3 regions of the Neobacillus sp. DFD-2R genome follow, and region 2 is predicted to be linked to each of the others. Evidence: riboswitches for the same ligand, from Rfam matches in the RefSeq annotation. Region 2 holds a riboswitch; each other region holds the start of a gene.

Region 1 (4,352 bases), 1.8 Mb from region 2:
TTGAAAAACACCTGTTCGATGTGCAAAAGTTGGATTAATTAATGTATTGTATTTTTGTGGTGTCCTAATCGAAAATACTTTATCAATAATTGGAAATCCTATTCTTGTAATAAAAGGGAGATTTCGGTACCTATCTCCACCAGTATTTCTACTATATTGATTCAATTCCTGCAATAGACGCAACCATTTCAACCTCTTTAATAGGATCGCGTAATAGTCTAAGGCAAAACCCCAAGATATCGTAAAATTTCCTTTATCTCCATTCAGTAATACCCCTATTCCTTTTTCGTGGGCTTTCTCAAATACTCCCTTTAACCAAAAGGAATTCTCAAAAAATTTATAAGGCATTTCCATCACTTCAAGAGTATCATTAATTTCCAAATAAGAATTCCTACCCTTAAAATCGCAGAAATTAGGAGAGATTCCACCCACGAACTGAATGGTTTTATTAATAAATGGCCTTTCATCAGGCATTAATTGTTTAGATGTAAAATCCACAAAATCACTTGGTGGGATATAACTAAATGTATGTAATAACTTATTTTCCTTTTTCAATTCTTTTGCAGCAAAACCAACAACAGCTCCTGAATCTAAACCCCCACTTAAAAATGAACCAATATTACGATAAGTTCTTAGCCGAGAGTTTACTGATTTTTGAAAAACCTCTTGAAATGCCTCAACATACTCTTCATCTGATTTTAGTTTTAATTGCTCACTAGGAGTAAAAACACCATATTTAGTTAACTTTATTTTATCTTTAATAATAGTAATTGAATGAAATGGTGGTATTTGATCTATATTGCAATAAGGCGTCATACGAGCATCTACAGTATCAATCATTCCCGTAATTGCCAAAAACTCAGCAATATAGTTTTCATTTAATTTCCTTTCAATATACGGCAGGGACAATAACGGTTGGATAGTTGTACAAAATGCTAGTTTGGATTGATTATAATAATAATAAAGTGTTCGATATCCCGAAGGGTCCCTGGCTCCAAAAAATTGTTGTTTTTTCTCATCCCAAATCATAAAAGCAAAATCGCCAACTAAATACTTCGGTGCATCCTCTCCCCATTTATCATAGGAAAGAAGAATAAGTTCACTATCTGTTATTGTTTTTCTATCAGATTTTTTGACCTGCAGTCTTTCAAACAATTCCTCACGATTATCAATAATCGCATCAGCCGTAATGGCTAACTTCCTATCATGATCATAGTTAGGCAACTTTTCACCAATCGATTCAGGTGTGATCCACTGGGCATGGCAGCCAAGAAAGACTTTGTCACTATGCCATATTTGAACATCATCAGCCGGATACTTCTCCAAATCTTTCATCATCCGCCTGCCATGTTCTAGATTAATAGGTTCATCGTTCAAATGATAAATACCAGCAATAGCACTCATCTTTTCCTCCTGCCAAGCATGAAATAAACTGTATGTAGTTTAAATAATTTATATGTAGTATTAAAATATAGAACGTTACCAGCTTGTAGTTCTTTAAACAGAACACGCAATCCATAGTTAATCGATAAGGGTTCATTCACAATGATTCTCCCTTATTACCAACTATTATTTCATTGTTATAAAACCATGTAAATCTATGTTTCTTGCTTTTTATGACAATGTTCATTTGGATTCTACATGACAATTTACTGTTCAATATAGTTCATTATTAAGAACACCTTGTAGATTAAAAATATCATCTCTTAATATTAGTGTCAACATCTTTCTTGGAAATTAACTTTAAATTTTTTCATAATTTTCTAATCTTGAATCAGCCATTGAGAAAAATAAAAAACCAATTGACACCCCCGCGAAATTGTAGTAAATTTTATAAATAATCTAAATATTGCTTTCTTATCAAGAGAGGTTGAGGGAATGGCCCGAAGACACCTCAGCAACCTTCAATGGTTTTTTCATTGAAAAGGTGCTAAGTCCTGCAAATTCTAGGTAATTTGCGAGATAAGAAGAATGACTGAACGGTCCGAACAGACAAAGTCTTCTTCTTATAAGAAGGCTTTTTTTTATTATTATTTTAAAAAATGGGAGTGGATGACATGTATAAAATTGAAACGAAGCTTGCTCAAATTGGAAATCGCAGTGAAACCGCAACAGGAACTGTAAACCCACCTGTTTATTTTTCAACGGCTTACCGTCATGAGGGGATTGGCCAGTCAACGGGCTTTGACTATAGCCGCACAGGAAATCCGACTCGCCAGCTCCTTGAAAAAGCAATTGCCGATTTGGAATATGGGGACCAAGGTTATGCTTGCAGCTCGGGAATGGCAGCCATCTATACGATTCTTTCATTATTCCAATCCGGAGATGAATGGTTAATAAGTGAAGATTTATACGGCGGTACCTACCGTTTGTTAGAGCAAGGTTTTAAAAAATGGGGCTTAAAGACTCAATATGTGAATACGTGTTGTCCGGACGAAGTGGAAAGTAAGATTACTCCTCATACAAAGGCCATCTTTCTTGAAACTCCGACCAATCCCCTCATGCAGGAATCAGATATTTCCGCTATTTCAAAAATTGCCAAGAAACACGGAATCTTGCTGATTGTTGACAATACTTTCTATACTCCACTCCTCCAGCAGCCAATCAAACTTGGTGCCGATATTGTCATTCATAGTGCCACTAAATACTTAGGCGGACACAATGATGTCCTTGCCGGGCTGATTGTTGCGAAGGGTGAAAAAATTTGTCAAGACCTGGCATTATATCACAACGGAGCAGGTGGAGTTCTTGGTCCATTCGATTCTTGGCTGGTCATGCGCGGAATGAAAACACTAGCCCTCCGAATGGAAAGACATGAGAAAAATGCGAAGGAACTTGTTGAATATCTTTCTAATCATGACGGTGTAACTGACGTCCTTTATCCTGGAAAAGGCGGAATGCTTTCTTTCCGGATCAAAGATGAATCTTGGGTGAATCCGTTCCTACAAGGTTTATCTCTCATTTCTTTTGCTGAAAGTCTTGGCGGTACGGAAAGCTTCATTACTTATCCGGCAACACAAACACATGCTGATATACCGGAAGAGATACGAATCCAACAAGGAGTGTGCAATCGTTTATTGCGTTTCTCCGTTGGAATTGAAGACTCACAGGATATTAAACAGGATCTTGAACAGGCATTTGCCAAAATTAAAGAAGGAGTGATTGCATAATGGGTGAATATACATTTGAAACAAGACTCCTTCATAATAAGCACAAGGTTGATCCTGCTACTGGGGCAGTAAGTGTACCGATCCAGCATGCATCCACCTTCCACCAAGCGGATTTCGATCAGTTTGGTAAATATGATTATGGCCGCAGTTTAAATCCAACAAGAGAAGCGTTGGAGGATGTGATTGCCGAATTAGAAGGCGGCACTAAAGGTTTTGCCTTTTCATCAGGAATGGCCGCCATTTCAACCGCTTTTCTTCTTCTTTCTCAAGGTGATCACATGGTTATTACCGAAGATGTATACGGCGGTACGTTTCGGATGGTTACACAGGTTCTGACGAGATTCGGAATTGAGCATACCTTTGTCGATATGACCAATATAGATGAAGTAAAACAGGCGATTCAGCCAAATACAAAAGCATTTTATGTCGAAACACCATCCAACCCGTTAATGAAGGTAACGGATATCAAAGCAATATGCGAATTAGCAAAGGAAATTGGGGCATTAACCTATGTCGATAATACCTTTCTAACTCCTGCCCTGCAAAAACCATTGGAGCTTGGCGCAGATGTTGTGCTGCATAGTGCCACTAAATTTTTGTCCGGTCACAGTGATGTCGTCGCAGGACTTGCCGTTGTCAAGGACGAAGATTTGGCGAAACGATTGGGCTTTTTGCAAAATGGCTTTGGGGCAATCCTTGGCGTTCAGGATGCATGGCTCGTTCTAAGGGGATTAAAGACACTTCACGTTCGCCTGGAACAATCGCAAAAATCAGCGATTAAACTGGCGGAATTTTTAGATGCGCATCCGCTCGTTGCAAAGGTACATTATCCGGCCCTTGAGCATCATCCGCAATACCATGTGCAAAAAAGCCAAGCAGCCGGTCCCGGAGCGGTTTTATCCTTTGAACTGGCTGATGAGGATGCCCTTCGTTCCTTTGTTTCAAAGGTTAAGATCCCTGTTTTTGCTGTAAGCCTCGGGGCGGTTGAGTCGATTTTATCTTATCCGGCCAAAATGTCTCATGCCGCAATGCCCGAAGCAGAGAGGGAAAAACGCGGTATTAAAAATAGCCTGATTCGTTTATCAGTTGGCCTGGAGAATCCCGATGACCTTATTAAGGATTTCTCTGATGCCCTGGAATCTATTCAGCAAAAAGAATTAGTTTTACAGCAAGGAGAATCCT
Region 2 (4,352 bases):
AATTGTCTATATGAAGGCAAATACCCATTATCTTCAGCCCTTTCGAGACCATTAATTTCTAAGTTATTAGTGGATGTTGCTGAAAAGGAAGGTGCAGCTGCAGTTGCGCATGGATGTACCGGAAAAGGGAATGACCAAGTCCGTTTTGAAGTTTCAATTCAAGCATTAAATCCTAGTTTAAAAGTTGTTGCTCCAGTTCGTGAATGGGGGATGACGCGTGACGAAGAAATCAAGTATGCTGAAGAAAATGGGATTCCAATTCCAGTTGATTTAGATAATCCGTTTTCGATTGATGCTAATATTTGGGGACGTGCCTGCGAGGCCGGAGTTCTTGAGAACCCATGGAATGAAGCGCCTGAAGCAGCGTTTGACTGGACAAATCCAATTGAATTAACGCCGGATGCAGCAGAGTACATTGAAATTGAGTTTGAACAGGGCGTGCCAACTGCACTTAATGGTGAAAAGCTGCCATTGGTTCAATTAATTGAAACGTTAAACCAGCTTGGCGGCAAGCATGGTGTCGGACGAATCGATCATATCGAAAATAGATTAGTAGGAATCAAATCAAGAGAAGTGTATGAAAATCCTGCGGCATTAATTTTAATCAATGCTCATAAGGAACTAGAATTTTTAACATTGCCTCGTGAGGTTACTCAATTTAAAACCCAGGTGGATCAGCAAATGGCGAAAATTATTTACGAAGGACTTTGGTATTCGCCATTAAAAAATGCTTTGGATGCATTTATTGATGAGACTCAACAAGTCGTTTCCGGAACGATTCGCCTGAAGCTTCATAAAGGGAATCATACTGTTGTTGGCCGAAAATCGGCACATAGTCTTTATAACGAAGAACTGGCAACCTATTCAAAAGGTGATGCGTTTGACCATAATGCAGCAGTTGGATTTATCAAGCTTTGGGGACTGCCAACAAAGGTATATTCTGAGGTTAATAAAAAAGAAACCATTCTAAAATAATAGTAAGTGAGCCCTCGAAATCATTTCGGGGGCAATCTTATTCAAGCTTTTAAGGAGGAACAAAGGATGTCGAAGTTATGGGGCGGACGATTTACAAAGGAAACAAACAAGCTGGTGGAAGAGTTTACAGCTTCGATTTCTTTTGATCAAAAGCTAGCCAAGGAGGATATTGCCGGGAGCTTAGCACATGTTCAGATGTTAGGTGAGTGCGGGATTATTCCAATTGAGGATGCCGAGCAAATAAAAACCGGACTTCTTTCAATTAAAAAGATGGTTGAAAATAACGAGGTTGAGTTTTTAGTCGAAGATGAAGATATTCATATGAATATTGAGAAACTTTTAATTGAAAAAGTCGGTCCTGTGGGCGGAAAACTCCATACAGGGAGAAGCCGTAATGACCAGGTAGCGACAGATATGCACCTTTATTTACGAACAAAAACGACCGAGCTTATTAAACTTATCGAAGATGTTCAACAAGCTTTGATTGAACAAGCAAAAGAGAATGTGCAAACGCTAATTCCCGGGTATACTCACCTGCAGCGCGCTCAGCCCGTTTCCTTTGCCCATCATTTAATGGCCTATTTTTGGATGTTTGAACGGGATAAGGAAAGACTCATTGATAGCCTGAAACGGGTAAATTGGATGCCGCTAGGGTCCGGAGCATTAGCCGGAACGACCTTTCCTATTAATCGTGAACTGGTTGCCGGGCTTTTAGGTTTTGAAACCATCTATCCTAATAGCATGGATGCGGTAAGTGATCGTGATTTTATCCTTGAATTTTTGTCGATCGGTTCGATAATTATGACCCATATTTCGAGATTTTCCGAAGAGCTGGTGATTTGGTCAAGCCAGGAATTCCAGTTTGTGGAGCTTGATGACTCCTTCTGCACAGGTTCCAGTATCATGCCGCAAAAGAAAAATCCTGACGTACCGGAACTTTTAAGAGGGAAAACAGGGCGCACATACGGTAATTTAATTGGACTGCTAACGGTGTTGAAAGGCTTGCCTCTTGCCTATAACAAGGACTTGCAGGAAGACAAAGAGGGCATGTTTGATACAGTTGAAACACTTGAAGGCTCATTAAAGCTGTTAGCACCGATGATTGAAACGATGACCGTAAATAAAGACGTAATGCGTAAAGCCATTAATAATGACTTTTCTAATGCTACCGACATTGCTGATTACTTAGTAAGAAAAGGTTTGCCGTTCCGTGAAGCGCATGAAATCATCGGGAAAATCGTTTTATATGCGATTCAGCATCAAAAATATTTGCTGGATTTGAGCTTTGATGAATATAAAGCATTTAGTCTATTATTTGAAAAAGATATCTATGAGGTTTTATCACCTGAGCATGTAGTAGCAGTACGCAATAGTTTTGGCGGAACATCACCGGAACAGGTTAAACAGCAAATTGAACTTGCAGAGGGTAAGCTGAGCAGATAAATACTTATGAAGTAATTTGAAAGAAATATCAAAAAATATTGACACATTATGTTTAATCATCTAAAATTCATTTTATAACTTGGTAAATTAATGAATCAATTAAATACTACTCTTATCCAGAGCGGCGGAGGGACTAGGCCCGATGAAGCCCGGCAACCTTCAAGGTAATCCTTGAAAAGGTGCTAATTCCTGCAGGTTATTTTTAACCTGAAAGATAAGGGGAGGAAGTATGCCCTCTTCTTATGAAGAGGGCTTTTCTTTTTAGAAAAAAATTGATGATGTTGATAACATGATTTGAAGGGGTGGCTAAACATGTCTGTCGTAAAAGTGGCAATCTTAGGTTTTGGTACAGTGGGTGAAGGGGTTTACAAAACGATTCATTCCCATGCAGAGGAGTTAACAGCAGTTCTAGGTAAAAAAGTGGAAGTAGCAGCAGTTTTAATAAAAAATAAACAGAAAAAAAGAAACATCGCTGATGAGGTTCTTATCACCTCGGACTTTGAGGAAATATTACAGCTTCCACAGCTGGACCTTGTTGTTGAAGCCATTGTAGGTAAAGAATCACCCTTTTCTTTTTTGAAAAAAGCAATCAAAAGGGGCTGCCACATTATTACAGCGAATAAAGAGATGTTTGCCAGCCACGGTAGTGAATTGTTGAAGCTTGCGAAGGAGAATAATGTATCTGTTGGTTATGAAGCAACTGTAGGCGGAGGAATACCGATAATCCAAACATTAAGGCAGCTCTTAAACATTAACCGTGTTCAACATGTCCAAGGAATTGTAAATGGAACTTCCAATTTCATCTTAACGGAAATGCGCGAGAAGCAGCAGTCATTTGCGGCGGCTTTAAAATTAGCACAGGAAAAAGGCTATGCTGAAGCCGATCCTACAAATGATGTTGAGGGAATTGATGCTTTTTATAAATTAATGATCTTAAGTAGAATTGCATTTGGAGAAGAGCCAAACTGGAACGAGGTCGAAATTGAAGGAATTACTTCCATCACGAGTGAACTTATTGAGGCAGCCGAAAAACTTGGCTTAAGGTTTAAGCATATTGCTGACGTAAGTAAGGTTGGAGGTCAAGTAAAAGGGACAGTTAAGCCGGCTCTTGTCGGTAAGTCCCATCCTTTTTACCATGTCGAAGGGGTGCAAAATGCGATCAATGTACAGTCAGATATTGTTGGGGGGATAACTTTACAAGGACCGGGTGCCGGAATGTTTCCAACTGCAAGTGCAGTCATCGAAGATTTAGTCTATGTTTGCCAAAGTCCTTCGAGTCATGGCCGCACTACCCGAACAAATGCAGTCTCTTCTAAAAAGGGACAAATAAAAGAATGCTGGTTAGTTCACGGACTTAAAAAGAACAATGTAAATCCCGCAATTTCATGGATTGATCAAGTAGGAGATGAAACATTTATCATACATGCTGCTAAAAAGGATGTAATCCAACTGGCTACTCAAAATAAAACACTATTGACTTATTTGATAATAGATGGTTATCAAACAACAAATTTGAAAAAAACTGAATCATTATCCGTTTCATTATGATCTTAAACTAACTACGAGAACTGAGGCTGACAATTTGAGTCAGCCTCTTCTTTTTTTGTTTTTAATGAAATTTTAATGAAAAACCTTTTAAAAAGTAGGGATGAGCCTAGTCAAAATTAGATGGATATCATATTGTGTAAAAGCTAAACTTATGGGACGAATCATTTGACATGAAAAGAGGTGCGAACATGATGGGGAATAATAAGGGGGAACGATTGATAAAGGATATAAAAAATTCATTCACGTATGAGTTTTGGGCTAAGCCGGAAAGTATTCATCAGCTCGAAAAACAATCACAAGATCAACCAATAAAGTTTAGTAGTGGTAAAAATTATATTATTGGACCTGCCCATGGGGAAAACGAGGATGAAGCAGGGGTCAGTGTG
Region 3 (4,352 bases), 1.7 Mb from region 2:
GTCTTGGATTTGTTTTGAATGAAGTACTTGAACAAGTGTTTTAATTGCTGGTTTGTTTTCGTCACCTTTACGAACTGTAATGATATTCACATAAGGTGATTTTGGATCACTTGGTTCATGTGCAATCGAATCTTTCATTGGGTCTAAACCATTATCAATTGCATAGTTAGAATTAATCAGAACGGCATCGCCTTCACCGTTTTTATAGATTTTTGGCAATAAAGCTGCTTCGTAATTAGCATCAAGTTTTAAGTTCTTTGGATTTGAAACAATATCTTTAATATCATACTGCTGCGGGTCAATTCCAGGTTTTAATTCGATCAAGCCCAACTTCTGAAGCATTAAAAGAAGACGAGGATGATCAGAAACGGAGTTGCTTATGATAATATGTGCACCATTTGGAAGATCTTTTAGGCTCTTATATTTCTTTGAATAAACACCGATCGGCTCAATATGGATTCCACCAGCGTTGGCAAACTTATAGCCGTTTTCCTTCATTTGCAAATTAAAGTAAGGAATCGTTTGGAAATAGTTTGCATCTATTTGGTTTGTAGCAAGAGCCTTGTTTGGCAAAATATAATCTTGGAATGTTACAATTTTTAAATTAATGCCTTTTTCCTTTAAAATTGGCTGTGCTTGCTTTAAAATCTCAGCATGCGGAACGTTGGAAGCTCCAACCGTTAATGTTACTTCTTTGTTACTCCCTTGCGATTTATCAGTTGATGATGATGAACCGCATGCGGCTAATACTAGTGCGAGTGATAAAGCTAAAACTAAACTTAACCATCTTTTCATGATAAACTCTCCTTTTTATCTTTTATCTATTTTAGAAGTGATTAAATCACCAATAAACTGAACGATAAATACAATAACTAAAATAATAACGGTTGCAACAATTGTAACGTCGTTTTGATTTCGCTGGAAGCCTTCAAGATAAGCCAGGTTTCCAAGACCGCCAGCGCCGATTACTCCGGCCATTGCTGTGTAACCAATAAGTGCAATCGACGTAACTGTGATTCCAGAAACAAGGGCTGGCATCGATTCCGGAAGAAGCACCTTCCAAATAATCGTACTTGTGGTTGCTCCCATTGATTTAGCAGCTTCAATAACCCCTTTATCAATTTCTCTAAGGCCAATCTCCACCATTCTTGCATAAAACGGTGCGGCTCCTATAATCAATGCCGGCAATGCTGCATTTTCCCCAATCATAGATCCTACTAATAACATTGTTAACGGGATTAATAGCACAATTAAAATAATAAACGGAATGGACCGAAAAATATTAACAAAAGCACTGATTACTGTATTAACCGGCTTATTTTCCCACATATTTCCTTTCGTTGTAAGGAATAGCAATAAACCAAGAATAATACCTAAAATAAAGGTCGCCAAAACTGAAATACCAGTCATATAAAGGGTTTGTACAGTGGCCTCCCACATTGCCTGCCAATCAATATCCTTGAAATAACCATTACCCATTTGAAACCACCTCCACTCCAACCTGCTGCGTTCGAATGAAGTCGACGGCTTTATTGACTTCTGCACTGTCACCATCAAGATGAATAAAGAGGGTACCATATGAACCACTTTGGGTTTGTGAAATTTTGCCCTGCAAAATATTTACCGTAACTTTATAGTGCCGGATGAGGTTGGTTATTACTGGCTGTTCGGCCGATTCTCCAATAAAGGTCAACTGTACAACCTGTCCTGAATGGTAGCGCTCAAGCAAATGCTCTGCCGTTTCTTTTGTTTCTTCCGGCTCTGTCACCTGCTGAACAAATCGTTTCGTGATTGGCTGCTGCGGGTTTTTAAACACATCTAAAACCGATCCGAGTTCTACGATTTTCCCGCCTTCCATTACTGCAACGCGATGGCAAATTTTCCTTATAACATGCATTTCGTGGGTTATCAAGACAATTGTTAGTCCAAGCCGTTTGTTAATATCCACTAACAATTCCAAAATCGAATCCGTCGTTTGCGGATCAAGTGCAGAGGTTGCTTCATCACAAAGTAAAACCTTAGGATTATTAGCCAGCGCTCTGGCAATCCCCACTCGTTGCTTTTGACCGCCGCTTAGCTGTGACGGATAGGCATTTTCCCTTCCCTCTAAGCCGACCAGTTTAATAAGCTCATTAACCTTTTTAGTCCGCTCCGGACCTTTAACACCGGCAATTTCCAATGGGAAAGCGATATTTTCTCTTACAGTCCTTGACCAAAGTAAATTAAAATGTTGAAAAATCATACTAATTTCTTGGCGTGCTTTTCGTAAGTCCCTGCCTTTAATCCTAGAAATCACCCGTCCCGCTACTGTTATGGAACCTTCAGTCGGAAGCTCCAGCCCGTTTAACATTCGAATTAACGTACTCTTTCCTGCTCCGCTATATCCAATTACCCCGAAAATTTCACCTTCATTGATTTCCAGGTTCACATCATCTACCGCTTTTAGCTGCCCCTGTTTAGAAGGATAAAACTTTTGGACATTTTTGATTGATATCATTGGCTCACCTACTTTTTACTCAATTTACCTGGAATTTCATCATAATTCCAAAAATTCCGACCGCTTTTCATCACTTAAATATAGGTTTTGACTATTTAAAGTAAAACATTCTATTATTTTAGAAAAATAAAAAGCCTTTCTGCACAGGCAGAAAGGCATTATTAAAATAGTCCTTTCTCCCATCTCCCAAAGCAAATGCTTTGTGTGAATTGGCACCATTTCAATAAAAATTGACGGTTGCCGGGCTTCATAGGGCACATCCCTCCACCTCTCTCGATAAGAGCTTTTCGCATCTATATTCAATTAACACATTAAATGATTTAAGCAATTATTTTATTACAAAAGCTATCGTAACATGGATAAAAAGAGGTGTCAACGAAATCTTCTACATTTTTCGCACTATTCTTCTTGGGGAATTTTGGGTATCTTCAGTAAACCTGTGCTCTTTAAATGATTTGATCAAGCTCTTCTCCTACTTTTGTTAAATAAAAAATAGATTCCAGCATTAAAATAGTTCGAAACGGGGCCGTTACCTTTAGTTGGCCACTCTTTACGAGGAAGCGTAATTTCTCCTTCCCTCCAAGCAATTGTTTGATTGCAACTGCGTCTCCATCAATCTTACATGAAAGGAATTTCTCCCTGATATCATGAAGCCATGAAAATTCTCCGTTTATTAAAGCAATAGGGACCGTTTCAGGGCCGCAAACAAAATGAATCATTAATTTATCTGTACTTTGTATTAATTGAAGAACATGCTTCCGCTCATTAATAGTCTGAAGAAAGGTTTGAATCGTGTCGATCATATCCACCACTCCAGTCTCTTTGGCTTATACTTTTATATTCAGCAAATGGACTTGATTTCCTTTTATATTTGTTCGACAAAAAAAACAGACACCATTTTAGCATCTGTTTTACAATAACTGTTCTTTTATTTTCTCCAACAAATATGGAACGGAATGAACCGCATAAACCATTTCTAACACTTCGCCGTTCTTAACAAACAGTAAACAAGGAACACTTTCGACAGCGAAGCCTTTAGCAAAATCAGGGTAGTAGTTTAAGTTCATTTTACCTATCTCAACATTGACCATTTCCCTGATTATTTCGAGCATCCTGGAGGCGACCTGACATGTCCCGCATAAAGGTGTATAAAAATAAACGATTCCAGGCGATTTACTTTCAATAAATGATACTAACTCTTCTCTTGTCCATTCTTTCATCTTTGAAGGCTCAACAATTCTCTAAATATTGGGTATGAACGTCGATATTCGCACTTAAGAGAACAGTAGCAAGGTGTTTTACCGGAGCTGTCGCTACCTCCCGATACATCCGATCAATATATAAGTGCTCTGCATGGGGGAACTCCCGTTTAAACTGCTTGCGGAGCTTTTCGCCTGCTTCGTCCGCATCTACAAGAATATAGACCTCTTTGTCCTCAAGGAAATCGATCAATTCATCTAATTTTGTGATACTGATCGTTCCATTTGTACAGATGATTTCAACAGGTTCCTTTACAATACTCTTTACCTTTTTTTTATCTGACTTACCTTCGACAATAAGAACTTTGTCAACATACGAATCATTCATATTCGATCACCTATGAAAAGAAGTTGTTTGTTTTCTGTTAACATATTCCAAAATTTCAATAACGTGTGCCTTCTTATTTGTATGTTAACTATATCATTATTGTTTTTTTAAGAATAGGGATTTGCTTGTTATCGGATTTGTTATATCCCATTAAACTTTTTAGCTTTATCACATTTTATTAAAGCATGCCCTATAATAGGACAAGAAAAAGTGGTAAATACAAGAAAAGCGGAAGCGCCCGTTAAGCGACGTATGGACTGAAGAGCTC

The links. A riboswitch is a leader RNA that binds a small molecule or an ion and turns the genes downstream of it on or off. The one in region 2 is predicted to bind S-adenosylmethionine.
Region 1: it holds a riboswitch for S-adenosylmethionine, as region 2 does, so the genes downstream of both, AC3ANV_RS04775 (methionine biosynthesis PLP-dependent protein) here and AC3ANV_RS23320 (homoserine dehydrogenase) in region 2, are expected to answer to the same signal.
Region 3: it holds a riboswitch for S-adenosylmethionine, as region 2 does, so the genes downstream of both, AC3ANV_RS04305 (methionine ABC transporter ATP-binding protein) here and AC3ANV_RS23320 (homoserine dehydrogenase) in region 2, are expected to answer to the same signal.

What each region holds. Positions count from the first base shown of each region.
Region 1 covers NZ_CM173228.1:987,412-991,763, reverse strand. The annotation lists gene AC3ANV_RS04780 (lasso peptide isopeptide bond-forming cyclase) at 1-1,404, opposite strand, end outside; SAM riboswitch class I at 1,855-1,969, shown strand; gene AC3ANV_RS04775 (methionine biosynthesis PLP-dependent protein) at 2,058-3,170, shown strand; gene metC (cystathionine beta-lyase) at 3,170-4,352, shown strand, end outside.
Region 2 covers NZ_CM173228.1:4,653,818-4,658,169, reverse strand. The annotation lists gene AC3ANV_RS23330 (argininosuccinate synthase) at 1-975, shown strand, start outside; gene argH (argininosuccinate lyase) at 1,042-2,418, shown strand; SAM riboswitch class I at 2,528-2,639, shown strand; gene AC3ANV_RS23320 (homoserine dehydrogenase) at 2,731-3,966, shown strand; gene AC3ANV_RS23315 (glycosyltransferase) at 4,155-4,352, shown strand, end outside.
Region 3 covers NZ_CM173228.1:902,935-907,286, reverse strand. The annotation lists gene AC3ANV_RS04315 (MetQ/NlpA family ABC transporter substrate-binding protein) at 1-795, opposite strand, end outside; gene AC3ANV_RS04310 (methionine ABC transporter permease) at 811-1,479, opposite strand; gene AC3ANV_RS04305 (methionine ABC transporter ATP-binding protein) at 1,472-2,497, opposite strand; SAM riboswitch class I at 2,674-2,780, opposite strand; gene AC3ANV_RS04300 (hypothetical protein) at 2,944-3,300, opposite strand; gene AC3ANV_RS04295 (thioredoxin family protein) at 3,409-3,717, opposite strand; gene AC3ANV_RS04290 (toprim domain-containing protein) at 3,728-4,084, opposite strand.